Regions from separate parts of the Mangrovibacter phragmitis genome, predicted to be linked through region 2. Evidence: predicted binding sites of a transcription regulator. Region 2 holds the regulator's gene; each other region holds the start of a gene.

Region 1 (4,974 bases), 1.8 Mb from region 2:
AACTAACTCATGCCAGGGAGCAGGGTAATGCCGGGCGGGTAAGCGGCCTTAAAGAAGCGCTGCAAAATGTGCAAGACCACTGTACAGACGACGGCCTGCTGAAAAGCCGCCAGGTGAAAGTACAGGAAAAAGAGCGTGAGGTAAAAGAACGTACTCACGAACTGAAAGAAGCACAGGCTTCCGGCCAGAAAGACAAAATAGAAAAACGCCAGCGCAAACTGGCCCAGGCGCAGGCTGAACTGGCCGAAGCCCGTGCAGAACTCACGAAGTAACTCCGCTTTCCAGGTAACCCACAACTCCCGTGTCAGGAAACTGTCATAGGGGTTGTGCTGTTTGCCACCACACCGGAATAAATGCTTACTGATTTTTCAGGATTTTCTGCACAACACACTGGCTTTCCTGGCTCAGATTGCTAACGTTAACTGCGCGCAGTTTTAAACTGCGCTCCCGAAACTTAACGTGCTTTCTCGTGGCGAAAATAAGGATAAAGGTAGCCCCATGAAAAAACCGATTTTGCAGGGTATTGGCGCGGCCATCATTCTGGCTTTAGCCGGGTGCGCCGCACCACAGCAAGGTGCTCAACAGCAGTCAACCCAGTCACAACAATCCATGCAGCAACAGGCTCAGCAGCAACTGGCCGGGCAGTCTGTACTGGCGGTGAACTGGTTCCAGCAGTCTGGTGAATACCAGGCGCTGGCGTGGCAGGCTTTTAACAGTGCGCGCCTGGCATTTGATGCCTCGGCCCATAAAGTGAAAGGCCGCCGGGCAGTCATTGTCGACCTGGATGAAACCATGCTGGATAACAGCGCATATAGCGCGTGGCAGGCCAAACACGGGCAGCCTTTTAGTGATAAAACCTGGTCTGCATGGACTCAGGCAAAACAGGCAGTGGCTGTACCTGGCGCGGTGCAGTTTGCCCGTTACGTGAACAGCCATGGCGGTACGATGTTCTATATTTCCAACCGTGATGCCAAAGACAGCGCGGCGACCAAAGCCAATCTTGAAGCGCTGGGTTTCCCGGGTGTCAATGACAAAACCCTGTTGCTGAAAACAGACAGCTCGAACAAACAGGCACGCTTCGACAGCGTAAAAGCCAGTGGCTACCATGTGGTGTTATATATTGGCGACAATCTCAATGACTTTGGGGCGGCGACATACCACAAAGACAACGCGGCTCGTCGCCAGTTTGTCAGTGATAACCATGCCCGCTTTGGCACCGAGCTGATTGTGTTGCCGAACCCGTTGTATGGCGACTGGGAAAGTGGCATGGCTCCGGGCTATTTTAAACTGACACCAGAGCAAAAATTGCAGGTACGCGAAAATAACCTGCGCGCCTGGTCCGGGCAGTAATTCCCCGCATAATGATTAACAGGCCCGGCGCACTTCTGGCGCGCCGGGCCTGTTTTATGTTGATTACACAGTTGTTAGTTGTCAGAACTGGTAGCTGGCACCCACCTGCCAGGTGCGGTCCCGGCCAATCCAGCAATAGTTGGCGTCATAGCAGGTCCAGGTGAGTTTATTGGTCAGGTTCTGGCCGCTGGCTTTCAGCGTCAGCCCCGCCAGAGACGGGCTGATAACGCCCATATCGTAACTTACCGCCATATCGTACTGTGTATTACCACCCAGCGCCGGGAGGCTGTTATCCGGAGTTGTTTCTGTTTTACCGGTATAACGCGCGCCGGCACCAATCATCAGCCCATTCAGGCTACCGGAACTGAAGTGGTAATCGGCCCACAGGTTGGCGGCATGCTCAGGAACCTGGGTCGGGCGTTTTCCCTGGTAGAGCGCATCTTTGGTGTTTTCTGCGTCGGTCCAGGCGTAATTTGCCACCAGGTTGATGTTATCTGTTGGGCGGCTGATAGCGCTTAATTCAACCCCTTTCGACGTTATCTCCCCGGTTTGCCAGTAATTCAACTGGTAATCGGCAGTGTAGGTGTTGTCGGTAGTCACTACGTTTTTTTGCCGGATACGGAAAACAGACGCGGTCAGTGTGGTGGCATAGTCTGCTATCTGGTACTTCACACCGCCTTCCAGTTGCTCGCTGGTGGTGGGTTTAACTTGCTGTGCGGTAAGTGTACCCTGCGGTGAAACCGGCAAAAACCCTTCGGAGTAACTGACGTAAGGCGCAATACCATTGTCGAACTGGTACAGCGCGCCCAGGCGTTTGGTGACACGCTGCTGGCTCACCCAGCTTTTGCTGTCGTTATCCAGATTATTGGTAGTGGTGGAGTGATAGTTGTCGTAGCGAATGCTGGCGACCAGGTTCAGCCCGCCGAATACCACCTGGTCCTGTAAATACCAGCCCTGCTGGTAAAAACTCAGGCGCTGCTTCGTGGCGGTATACAAACCCAGGTTGTTGCTGGTTACCTGGCTGTAATCCGGGTGTTGCATGTCGATACCCGGGTTCACGGTCCCATAGCGGTATCTCATATGGGAGTTCAGGTGCTGGTAGTCGAACCCGGCTAACAGGTGGTGCTGCCAGTCGCCCCAGTGGGCAGTTTTGCTCACCTGGTTGTCCACATTGAAGCTGTCCAGGTCTTCATCGGTGGTGTAACCAAAGCGGGAAAGCTGAGTATTACTGGCCCCGATGCCGGTGGAGTAAATACTGCGCTGGTGGGTATCCACACTGAAATAACGCGCTTTTTGTACCATGCCCCAGCCGTTATCAAACTGGTGTTCAAAGGTGTAACCCAGCATGCCTTCACGTTGTTTAAACCCATTCCAGTGGTCGCCCGCAAAATCCCGGCGCGAGGCATAGCCACTGCGCAGGTAAGCCAGTGGTAACGGGTTGGATGGGGTCAGGCTGGGCTGGTTCTGGTATAGCGCCTGAACCGTCAGCCGGGTCTGGCCGGAAGGCTGCCAGGTGGCAGAAGGCGCAATCAGGTAGCTTTCGTGTTTGGTGGTGCGGGCCTGGTCATCGCCTTCACTGGCTTTGCCAATTAACCGGTATGCCCAGTCGCTGTTGGCAATTTGCCCGGTGGAATCCAGCCAGCCTTCTTTTAAATTCCGGTTGCCAGTATTAAAGCCAATTTCGTTGTGAGGTGTTTTCTCGGGCATTTTGCTCTGAATATTCACCAGCCCGCCGGGAGAAGCATTGCCATATAACACCGAAGATGGTCCTTTAAGGATCTGAACCTGTTCCATAAGAATGGGGTCGATATTCGCTTTGGTGTTGCCACTCACGTTATAGGGCAGTTGCAGCCCGTCGAGGTATTCATGTTCTGCATTAAAACCACGGATTTTATATTCGCTCATATAGGTGGTGGCACCGCGCATTTCGGTTGAAACCCCGGCGGCATAGCGCAGCACTTCATTGAGCGACTGCGGGTGGCGCTGCGCCATTTCACTGTGGCTGATGGTATCTATGGTTTGTGGTGTGCGGTTTTCCGGTAGTGCTGATTTGGTGGCGCTGTTGATGTAAGGCGCCACGCTGTTACTACTCTCACCATGTGTGGCGCTGACAACGATAGTGCTTTCCTGGGAACCTGCCGCTGTGGTGGCAGCCTGTGCGCCGGGGAAAAAACTGGTGGCAATACTGCCAGCCAGTAAAGAAAAAGAGAATGTCCCTGACCTTGCCATGTATCTGAACCTGTCCTGAATTATTATTTAATGAAAGTGATTATTATTACGGTTTTATGCCGGGGCAAGACTATGCCGGATGACAGACTGTGTATGCGCAATGCTAAAACCCGGCCTTACTGCACCGGGTGAACATCGCTGGGGGGAATACCGTAACGCCGCCGGAAGGCGGTCGCAAAATTGGTGGCATGGGCATAGCCAGCTTTCCATGCAGCTTCCTGAACGCTGTCGCCTTCCAGAAGATAGCGCCGGGCAAGAGCCAGCCGGCAATCGCGCAGGTAATTAAACACCGAGTCGCCATAGGCCTGGCGGAATTTACTGCGCAGGCTGGCTGTGCTCATGGCGGCGGTGCGCGCCAGGGCTTCCAGTGTATGGGGTTGTTCCGGGGCGGTTTCCAGTATAATACGCACCTGTTCCAGCCGCAGGCGTTCTCCACGCAGGTTTGTGTTGTTGGTGGCACTTTCCTGCATTTGCTGGCCCAGTAACTGCAGCAAGGCACCTTCAAGAGTGAGCTGGCGGGCCAGTGGCGAGGTGGTGCACTGCTGTGCCTGGCGTAACCCACTCAGAACATAACTGGCTACCGGCCAGGCCGTGGTGAGTGGCCCCAGTTGCTGCCAGGCGGAGACATGCGCGGCAATTGCCGGGTGAGCGGCAGCGCTTGCCGCTGGCAGCGCCAGTGAAACAGTCACCAGGCGCTCATCGCTCTGGTGGCAGGCGCGCAGCACTTGCTGTTCCCCAAGATGGGTTGCCAGTGCCATACCCGACTGGATTCGCCAGGCTTTGCCATTCAGGTTTAGCTGCACATTCCCTTCCAGTACGACCAGAATATATAACGGTGCACACCCCAGTGATGTGGAGTGCCAGGGTTCAATCACCTGTAAATCAGAGCAGGTGGCAAAAATCCCCGATGGCAGGGTAAGTTCATCCACATAGCCACGCATCACGGTGCGGGCAGCGTTTGCCGCAGGTGTCATGCCAAGACCCGGGAAGTGGTAATCAATACTGTAGCGTGCGCCAAAGTCAAGAAAATGCGCCACGGAGAACAGTTGTGGCGGGGGTAGCGGTTGCTGCGTTTTCATGCTCACCTGTCAGTTACTGGCGGCAGGCAATGGCCTGCCGCAGGAGGGAGCAAGTGTATCATTCGTGTTTTAGCTTAGTAAAATAAATGATACTTATTCGCATTTATATGCAGCTATGATTGTATAACCGCTTGTGGGTGCCAGCCTGCGGGAAGCGGGTGTGGACGTTCAATGGACAGGTTATCCAGCGCCAGGTGCAACACGCCAGTGGCGTAAATAGCAGGCATTCCGCCAGGGTAACGTTCCACACCCCACGGCTCACCGCTTGCCGGGTTAATCAAAAATGCGTTGTCCAGCCCGGTGCCTGTGGGGCGTT
Region 2 (4,974 bases):
AAAGCCGCCGACTGGCTGGCAAATGTGGCTTTCGCGTTGGCGCGTCATGTTGCCTGATGTATCATGGCGCGCTGTAATGCGCCCGAGCACGTTGCTCAAGCCACCTGTTTTCCTCACTATTCTAATCATGGCAAAAGAACAAACGGACCGTACGACATTAGATCTGTTCGCGGATGAACGCCGTCCGGGTCGCCCGAAAACAAATCCACTGTCACGTCACGAACAATTGCGTATTAATAAACGCAACCAGCTTAAACGCGATAAGGTTCGTGGGCTTAAGCGTGTGGAATTAAAATTGAATGCCGATGCGGTAGATGCGCTGAATGAGCTGGCGCAGGTGCGTAACATGAGCCGAAGCGAACTTATTGAAGAGATGTTGATGGCTCAGTTAGATAACACAAAACCCGGTCATATATAATCCACGCATTCCCGGCCAGTTTTTCCTTTTCATGTAGCAGCGTGTGCACCCGGTAGTGATAGCTGTTTCCGCATGGGAAGCTGTTCTGCTATCATTGCCTTATCTGTGGACAAACTCACGCCACCATAACATTAAGTTTCAAGAGGTTATTAAACTCATGGCGATCGTAGGCATTTTTTTCGGCAGCGACACCGGCAACACTGAAAACATTGCAAAAAGCATTCAAAAACAGCTTGGTAAAGATGTTGCTGAAGTGCACGACATAGCCAAGAGCAGCAAAGAAGATATTGAAGCCTTTGATATTCTGCTGCTTGGTATCCCAACCTGGTATTACGGTGAAGCACAGTGTGACTGGGATGATTTTTTCCCTACACTGGAAGAAATTGATTTTACGGGTAAATTGGTAGCCCTGTTCGGTTGCGGTGATCAGGAAGATTACGCCGAATATTTTTGTGACGCCCTTGGCACAATGCGTGACATTATCGAACCGCGTGGTGCGGTTATCGTCGGCCACTGGCCAACTGCCGGGTATCATTTTGAAGCCTCGAAGGGTTTGGCAGATGACGACCACTTTGTCGGCCTGGCTATTGATGAAGACCGTCAGCCAGAGTTGACAGCTGAGCGTGTTGAAAAATGGGTTAAGCAAGTTTCTGAAGAAATGCAGCTCGATAGCATTATTAATGCCTGATAATTCAACGGCGCAACTATATTGCGCCGGATTGATAGGTAAAACCGATAAAAATAATTGCTACATTTTTTTAACTTTTTCACGTTAGCGCTGTACAATGATCCAGTTGACAGCATGTTTTTTTGGTAAATGTGCCAGTGCTGTCAGATTATTATTTTTCAATTTTGCTGGAGACTTGCGGTTTTCTTTAGGGAGTGTCAAACCTATAATGAGACGCATTAACTTTAGCGTATTACGTCGTATGCCCATTCACGGGTACTTTGCAAGCAACAGGACATATTCCGCATGACTGACAATAATACCGCATTAAAGAAGGCAGGCCTGAAAGTCACGCTTCCCCGGTTAAAAATCCTGGAAGTGTTGCAGGAGCCGGACAATCACCATGTCAGCGCGGAAGATTTATATAAGCGACTGATTGACATGGGAGAGGAGATTGGTCTTGCTACCGTGTATCGTGTGCTCAATCAGTTTGATGACGCCGGTATCGTTACACGCCATAACTTCGAAGGCGGCAAATCGGTATTCGAACTGACGCAGCAGCACCATCATGACCATCTGATTTGCCTGGACTGCGGTAAAGTTATTGAGTTCAGCGATGATTCTATCGAAGCTCGCCAGCGTGAAATTGCTACCAGCCATGGTATTCGCCTGACAAACCACAGTCTGTACCTCTATGGTCATTGCGCTGAAGGCGATTGCCGTGATGATGAACATGCACACGAAGGCACCAAATAATCGGGTGTACCCGTAAGCCTGTGTAATGTGACATCAACAAAAGCCAGGCTTAATACCTGGTTTTTTTGTCAGTGAGCTTTGTTCCGCTGGCAGGGCTTCCATCTCCCACAAGCGAATCAGCATTACTTAGCAATAACGCCCCTGCTGGTACGCGCTTGCCATCCGGGCTCACAGCGCGCACCGGCACATTACCGCTGACACAGAGCCGTATTTAAACTTTGCCGCTGCTTTACACAGGCGGATACCACTCTTATCGCCGCGCCAGTCTTCCTTGTATGCTTTATTGCCTGATAACAAGCAATTTCATTGGAGTGACCGCTTTCAGGGGACTCCGCCATTTCAATTGCGGTAAAAACCGCAAGCTCCAGGCCGAACATTTCGGCGAGATAACCGGACTGAAAATCCAGATTTGTGTTCCCTGTTGTGTGAGACAAATTGGTTTTGCAGTCAGAAAAGTGAAAACAACCAGACAGGTTAATTGAGGTTCTTTACTGAATCGCGAATGACCAGTTCACCGGGTAAACTCACGCAAGATTTATCTGTATGCGGTGAGATACCTAACAAACGTTCAACGGCCAGTTTGACCATGTCAGTCAAGGGGATTTTAATGGTGGTGAGTGCAGGAGAAACAAAACCGCCAATGCGCGAATCATCAAACCCGGCAACAGAAATATCGCCAGGCACCGCAATTCCCGCCTCTTGCAGCGCTTTCATGGCCCCTAATGCCATATCATCATTACCGGCAAGGATCAGGCTAAAGGGAACTGCCTGCTCAATCAGTTGCCGTGCAGCGGCATAACCACTTTCCATACTCCAGTCACCGGCCACTGCCAGAGCAGGTTCAGGAGTAAGACCCTGTTCAGATAACGCATCTAAATACGCCTGATAACGCATAATATTGGTTGGAGACCCATTCCTGCCGCTTATCCAGGCGATGTTGCGGTGCCCCATATCCAGAATAAAGGCCATCATCATTCGGGCACATTGATAGTGCAGGACGCTGATAGCGCATTCAGGATGGCGGGGTAATGTGCGGTTGAGAACAATAACAGGAACCGGGCTGGTATCAATAATCGCATCCAGTTCATCAGGAGTGAGGTATTGCGGGTAAACCATAATACCAGCGCATTTCATGCGCACCAGGTAATCAATAGCCGCCGTTTCATCTTCTGCTGAGTGCTTACCATCGGCAAAAATAAGCTGATGCTGGTATTGTTCGCTCCAGGTTGCTGCACCATAAATTAGTGTTGAGAAATAAGGGCCATTGTATAAAGCATTGGTCATCACAAAACCCACTAACCGTGTTTTCTGCGTCGCCAGTTGCTGGGCCAACAAATTAGGCCGGTAGCCAGTTTCTTCAATGGCTTTAAACACCAGGCGTTTAATTTCATCACTGACGATGTCTTTACCATTCAACACCCGGGACACGGTAGATTTAGATACCCCGGCGGCTTTCGCGACATCCAGCATTTTTACCATTGAAAAACGACTCCCCAAATTATCTACGGCCTGAAAGGCAGGTTAGCCTGAGCCCTGAAAACTGGCAGATGTATTCAGGGCTACACGACTGTAATGGGTTTCGCGTGCCGTTTCAATTTTGCGGCAACAAGAGTGGGGCCAGTAATGCTGGACCCCGAGTATTTAAGCAACAGAAAATAAAGGGTTACCGCTATCAACCCTGCCCGACTGCTGGTGAAATAGCAAAGCATGTTCATCGCTGTTCACCACCAGTACCGGCGTCGTAATGTCATAGCCCGCTTCAATTACCTTTTCTTTATCGAACTGAATCAACGGGGTACCGGCGGTCACATAGTCACCTGTTTTAACCAGCGTGGTGAAATGTGCGCCCTGGAGCTTCACTGTATCAAGGCCCACATGAATAAGTAGTTCAGCACCATTCGCGCACAGCATCCCGACAGCATGTTGAGAGTCAATGACCGAAGCCACTTCCCCATCGCAGGGGGCAACAATGACGCCGTTGTCAGGTAAAATAGCAATGCCATCACCCAGCAGCTTGCTGGCAAAGGTTTCATCGTTAACCTGGCTCAGGGAAACCAGCGTCCCTGAAACCGGGCTATTTAAAACCAGTTCACTGGGCACATGTTCTTTAGCGTGTGGTTCTGGCGCGTTTTGTTTATTTTCCGGCATTTCCGGTTCCGTAAAGCTCACCATAAACACCAGAGCGAAAGTCACCGCCACTGTCACGCCAAGCCCCACCAGCTCACCAATGAACGACTGGGGGTTTTCCGGGCTGATAGCATTCATAATGGTCAGCAACCCCGGGAGCCCGGCATACGCGTAGTAATAACTGCCAAAGAAACTGGCGACGCATGCCCCAGTAGCCCCACCGATACAGCCGCAAATAAACGGTTTTTTCAGGCGTAAAGTGACACCATAAATCGCGGGTTCAGTAATGCCAAACACCCCGGTTAACCCGGCAGACCAGGAAACCGTACGGAATGCGGCCTGGCGGGTTTTCATCGCACAGGCAAAGGCTGCAGCCATTTGCGCCACAACAGCCATCGTCTGGAACGCCTGGAAAGAGTCACGGCCATACATATCAAAGTTAGCCATGATGACAGGAGTAATCCCCCAATGGACACCGAAAATAACAATAACCTGCCATACACCGCCTATCACCGCCGCAGCCAGTGGTGGGGCCGCATTGAACAGCCAGTTATAGCCATGTGCAATACCATTTGCCAGCCCCGCCGTCACAGGCCCAATCACCACCAGCGTTAAAGGAACCATAACAACAACACAAACTAATGGTGTGAATAGCGGAGCCACCACATCAGGTAAAGCTCGTAATACCAGGCGCTCCAGGTGCGCCAGCCCCCAAACCAGAAACAGCGGCGGTAACACAGATGAGGTATAAACTGTCTTCGCTAACGGAATACCGAGGAAAGTAAAGCCTTCGCCACTGGCTATTTTTCCGGCAATAACTGCCCAGTCCGGGTTGATTAATGCACAGCAGCACAACACGGCGATATAGGTATTGCACTTAAAATGTTTTGCGGCCGTTATCGCAATGAAAACCGGCAGAAATGCAAACGGTGTCCATGAGATAAAATTCAGTACGCCAAAAGTGCCTGTTGTATGAAAGGATGCGGAGAAATAATTGATGATGATA
Region 3 (4,974 bases), 380 kb from region 2:
AACTATGCAGACAGAGACATTGGGCAGAACTCGGTTGGCCTGAGCTTCTCTTTACCGCTCTACAGCGGTGGGTCTGTGACTTCACAGGTGAAACAGGCGCAATATAACTTCGTGGGTGCCAGCGAATCACTGGAAAGTGCTCACCGCAGTGTTGTGCAAACCACCCGTTCAGCGTGGAACAACATCAATGCATCCATCAGCAGCATCAATGCCTATAAACAGGCAGTAGTGTCGGCACAAAGCTCACTGGATGCGATGGAAGCCGGTTACTCTGTCGGTACCCGTACTATTGTTGATGTCCTGGATGCAACGTCTACATTGTATAACGCCAAGCAGGAACTCTCCAACGCACGTTATAACTACCTGATCAATACCCTGACACTGAAATCTGCATTGGGTACGTTGAACCAGCAGGATCTGGTCACACTGAACAGCGAACTGAGCAAACCGGTTTCGACTTCACCTGAAAGCATTGCGCCCGATAATATGCAGCAGGATGCGAGAGCAGATGGTTACAATGACACAACAGGACAAAAAACAGTCAAAAGAGCCAGCAGCAAAAAAATGCTGAGCCACTGATTGGCCGTTTTGTTTTATCTAAAGAGAGCCTTTTGGCTCTCTTTTAGTTAGCAGCCGAAATTCTGTGAATTAAGTTTCCGTGTTTCTCATTGGGTGACATCCTCTCGTTCTGTGTGGACATGAAGTTTGTTATCAGCCTCAGAGAACCTTTTGGCTCTTTTTTTTCTAAACGTAAGGCTTCGTAAAGAAGACGCCACAATTCTGCACATTGCTTCAAATATAATCAGTGTTCCTCTATTCTTTGCACTCCAAGTAATCTCTACCACTGGGCAAGGAAAAGAATGATGAAAAGGACCAAAACAATACAACTCGCCGCCTTTCGCAAAAGCTGGAATGCACGGCATTTGACGCCAGTTGCTCTGGTTGTTACGGCAGCATTTTTACTCGCTGGCTGTGAAAAAAGCGATGAAACAGTAAAACTCTACCAAAATGCGGATGACTGTAGTGCAGCCAATCCAGGTGAAAGCCAGCAATGTACAACAGCCTATAACAACGCCCTGAAAGAAGCTGAACGCACCGCACCTAAATACGCGACTCGTCAGGATTGTGTTGCCGAATTTGGTGAAGGCCAATGCCAGCCTGCGCCCTCCCAGGCGAGTGTCGCCGGTGACAATCAGGCACAGGCTCAGTCAGGTGGGAGTTTCTGGATGCCATTAATGGCCGGGTACATGATGGGGCGTATGATGGGCGGCTCTTATGCTCAACAGCCGCTGTTCAGTTCGAAAAACCCCTCCAGCCCGGCTTATGGCCGTTACACAGATGCCAGTGGTAAAAGCTACGGCGCAGCAACGCCTGGGCGCACCATGACTGTGCCCAAAACCGCTATGGCGCCGAAACCCACAACTACCAGCACAATTACTCGTGGTGGTTTTGGTGAAAGCGTCGCCAAACAAGCGTCCATGCAGCGATCCAGTACCAGTGGCACAACGCGTCGTACAATGGGTGGTTAAGTCATGAAACGTCTGCCTATTACCGAACGTCCAGGCTGGCAGGATAAAGCCCGCGAATTTGGTTTCAACTTTCACACCATGTATGACGAGCCCTACTGGTGTGAAGATGCATATTACCAGTTCTCCCTGGCGGAAATTGAAAAACTGGAAGATGTTACTGCTGAATTACACCAGTTATGCCTGAAAGCCGTGGAACGCGTGGTTGCCAGTGATGCGCTGATGGATAAATTTTGCATCCCGCGCCATACCCGGGGTTTCGTACGCCAAAGCTGGGCAACCCGCCAGCCGTCTCTCTACTCCAGGCTGGATCTTGCCTGGGGTGGTACCGGGGAACCTAAACTACTGGAAAACAATGCCGATACACCAACCTCATTATATGAAGCTGCGTTTTTCCAGTGGATCTGGCTGGAAGATCAAATCAACGCTGGTAACCTGCCTGCGGGAAGTGATCAGTTCAACAGCCTGCAAGAGCAGTTAATCGAGCGTTTTCGTGTATTGCGCGAACAGTATGGCTTCAATTTGCTTCACATGGCCTGCTGCCAGGACAGCATTGAAGACCGGGGCACAGTGCAGTATCTCCAGGACTGCGCAGCCGAAGCCGGGCTGCCAACCGAATTCCTGTTTATGGATCAAATTGGGCTGGGTGAAAAAGGTCAGTTTACCGATATGCAGGACCAGGTCATCAGCAATTTGTTTAAACTCTATCCGTGGGAGTTCATGCTACGGGAGATGTTTTCGACAAAACTTGAAGATGCTGGTGTGCGCTGGCTGGAACCGGCCTGGAAGAGTATTTTATCTAACAAAGCATTACTGCCATTGCTGTGGGAAATGTTTCCAGGGCACCCGAATCTTTTGCCCGCCTGGTTTGCCGCAGATGATCATCCCGCCATGGAGAGCTACGTGGTGAAACCCATTTTCTCCCGCGAAGGTGCCAATATCCAGATTATTGAACAAGGGAAAGAAATAGCCCGGGCGGAGGGTCCATATGGTGAAGAAGGTATGATTGTCCAGCAATACCACCCATTACCCAGGTTTGGTGACAGTTATACGCTAATTGGATCCTGGCTGATTAATGACCAACCCGCCGGGATCGGTATACGGGAAGACAGGGCACTGATCACGCAGGATCTTTCACGCTTTTACCCACACAGCTTCACCCCTGAATAATGACTGCACGCGCCTGTTAATCAGGCGCGGCCTTATTCAGTATTCATCGGGTTCTGACACAGTACCCGGTGGCAATGTCGTTATGCGCCAACCTGCACAGACAGCATACTCAGAGAACCCATTTCAATTCCTTCAATAACAATACTCACTGGCTCTTCACCATCCCACGCCCCCAAAATATACAACAGCGGCAAGTAGTGATCTGGTGTCGGGCATGAAAGCTGAGCGCCTGAGTGGTCCATATAATTAACCAACGGGTGGTCTTGCGCTTCACCTTTCCAGGTCAAATTATCGCGAACGTACTGGTCAAAGGCGGTTGCCCAGGGATAAGCCTCACTCCCACCCTGCCAGCGAATAGTACGCAGGTTGTGTACAACGTTGCCGCTACCTATCAGCAGGATACCTTCATCACGCAGTGCTGCCAGCTTACGGCCCATTTCATAGTGCCAGACCGGTGACTGGGTAGCATCAATACTCAGCTGTACCATAGGTATATCGGCATCAGGGTACATTTTGATAACCACACCCCATGATCCGTGGTCAAACCCCCATGCACTGTCATCTTTAATGACAGCAGCAGGAGCCAGTAAATCCACTAAGTGCTGTGCTAAATCCGGTGCGCCAGGAGCCGGGTATTGCGTATCAAACAGCGCCTGCGGGAACCCGCCAAAATCATGAATAGTCTTTGGATTAGGCATAGCGGTAACGCCAGTACCTCGCGTGTACCAGTGAGCAGAAACCACCACTATCGCTTTCGGGCGAGGTAGTGTTTTACCCAGTTGCTGCCAGGAGCGGGTATACACGTTATCTTCAAGCACATTCATTGGGCTGCCATGGCCAACAAACAGTGCAGGCATACGTGAGGTGTTCATCATTATATCCTTAATTACCGTGTCAGATTACTTACTGCCAGATTACGGCTTTCAGCGTGCAAATAAACGCAGATAACCATGATGATGATCATCAGAAATTTTGAATATATTATTATGCAAAACGTACGCACAGCCCTCGACACGCAGCTGAATCAAAGATAAAAATGACAGTCATTATCCAATTTAAGTGCTATGCCTGTACCGCTGGTTCCGACTCTGTTAGCGGGTAGTTCACCATTTATTGGCGCACTGTGCATAATGGTGGTCATGGGGTTAAGCCTGACTGCATTACAGGGTATGGAGCTCTGCACTTTCATTGGGTGCAACCCGCCTGGTGTTGGCATCAAATGAATATCAGGCAAACGCACAAAAACACCGGACAAAGGCAGGAAACTAAATACATATTTAACTCATACTTTCCACAATCATTTATTGAAATATTTAACCTCGTCACATAAAATAAAACATCTGGTATTATATAACGCATTAATACCGTTATATGGGTTAGCAGATTCACGTTGATAGTTACCCGCCATCCATCCCTGGATAATAATCAAACAAAAAACACTAAAAAAACTAATTAAAGTTTAATGCAATTAAAGTAATTAAAATTCTGCAAAAATGAGGAATACAATCGGGGTTAAATTAAACCGTTACACCCCTACATCATACGCCAGACGTATATTTACGTGGTGACATTTTTCTCTTATGCGCCGTGGCAGTATGATCGTCTCTGGAGCATTCAGATGTTAAAAAAAAATTCTGTTTATACCCCGTATACTGGGGCTATGTTGCTGGAAAACCCTTTGTTAAATAAAGGGCTGGCATTTTCTCATGAAGAGCGTATTGCATTAAATTTAATTGGCCTGTTGCCTGAACAAGTCGAGACCATCACTGAACAAACTGAACGCGCATGGTCCCAGTTTAATCACTTTAAACGCGACCTCTCCCGCCATATTTATTTGCGAAATATCCAGGATACTAACGAGACATTATTCTATAACCTGCTGCGCTCACACCTCGAAGAGATGATGCCCATCATCTATACCCCTACAGTGGGTGAGGCCTGTGAACACTTCTCTGATATCTACCGCCGCGCGCGTGGGTTATTTATTTCCTGGCCAGACCGCCACCGTATTGATGACATGCTGCAAAACTTTTCCCGCCATGACATAAAAGTCATTGTTGTGACCGATGGCGAACGTATTCTCGGCCTTGGTGACCAGGGAATTGGCGGCATGGGTATCCCTATCGGTAAATTATCGCTGTACACAGCCTGTGGTGGTATTAACCCGGCATCTACATTGCCCATCATGCTGGATGTCGGCACGAATAATGCCCAACGCCTGGATGATCCTCTGTATATGGGTTGGCGCCACCCACGTATCACAGATGGTGAATACCGT

What was found. Region 2 encodes Fur, which represses iron uptake genes when iron is present. Its sites were predicted from a motif close to ATAATAATGAGAACNACTATCAA; they were not measured.
Region 1: MPHASIOC01_RS10720 (TonB-dependent siderophore receptor) is a predicted target of Fur. The motif match lies at 3,610-3,632, and genes of this name have one in related genera.
Region 3: ygiD (4,5-DOPA dioxygenase extradiol) is a predicted target of Fur. The motif match lies at 3,727-3,749, and genes of this name have one in related genera.

What each region holds. Positions count from the first base shown of each region.
Region 1 is NZ_CP134782.1:2,193,718-2,198,691, reverse strand. It holds gene MPHASIOC01_RS10730 (DUF1090 domain-containing protein) at 1-272, shown strand, start outside; gene MPHASIOC01_RS10725 (5'-nucleotidase, lipoprotein e(P4) family) at 499-1,350, shown strand; gene MPHASIOC01_RS10720 (TonB-dependent siderophore receptor) at 1,432-3,579, opposite strand; gene MPHASIOC01_RS10715 (AraC family transcriptional regulator) at 3,696-4,658, opposite strand; gene MPHASIOC01_RS10710 (glycoside hydrolase family 28 protein) at 4,772-4,974, opposite strand, start outside.
Region 2 is NZ_CP134782.1:4,035,403-4,040,376, forward strand. It holds gene ybfE (LexA regulated protein) at 128-418, shown strand; gene fldA (flavodoxin FldA) at 576-1,106, shown strand; gene fur (ferric iron uptake transcriptional regulator) at 1,392-1,841, shown strand; partial or broken gene MPHASIOC01_RS19620 (ChiP family protein) at 2,046-2,284, opposite strand; gene MPHASIOC01_RS19625 (LacI family DNA-binding transcriptional regulator) at 2,316-3,320, opposite strand; gene MPHASIOC01_RS19630 (beta-glucoside-specific PTS transporter subunit IIABC) at 3,483-4,974, opposite strand, start outside.
Region 3 is NZ_CP134782.1:3,654,918-3,659,891, forward strand. It holds gene tolC (outer membrane channel protein TolC) at 1-579, shown strand, start outside; gene MPHASIOC01_RS17650 (DUF1190 family protein) at 864-1,529, shown strand; gene MPHASIOC01_RS17655 (glutathionylspermidine synthase family protein) at 1,533-2,696, shown strand; gene ygiD (4,5-DOPA dioxygenase extradiol) at 2,777-3,568, opposite strand; gene MPHASIOC01_RS17665 (NAD-dependent malic enzyme) at 4,315-4,974, shown strand, end outside.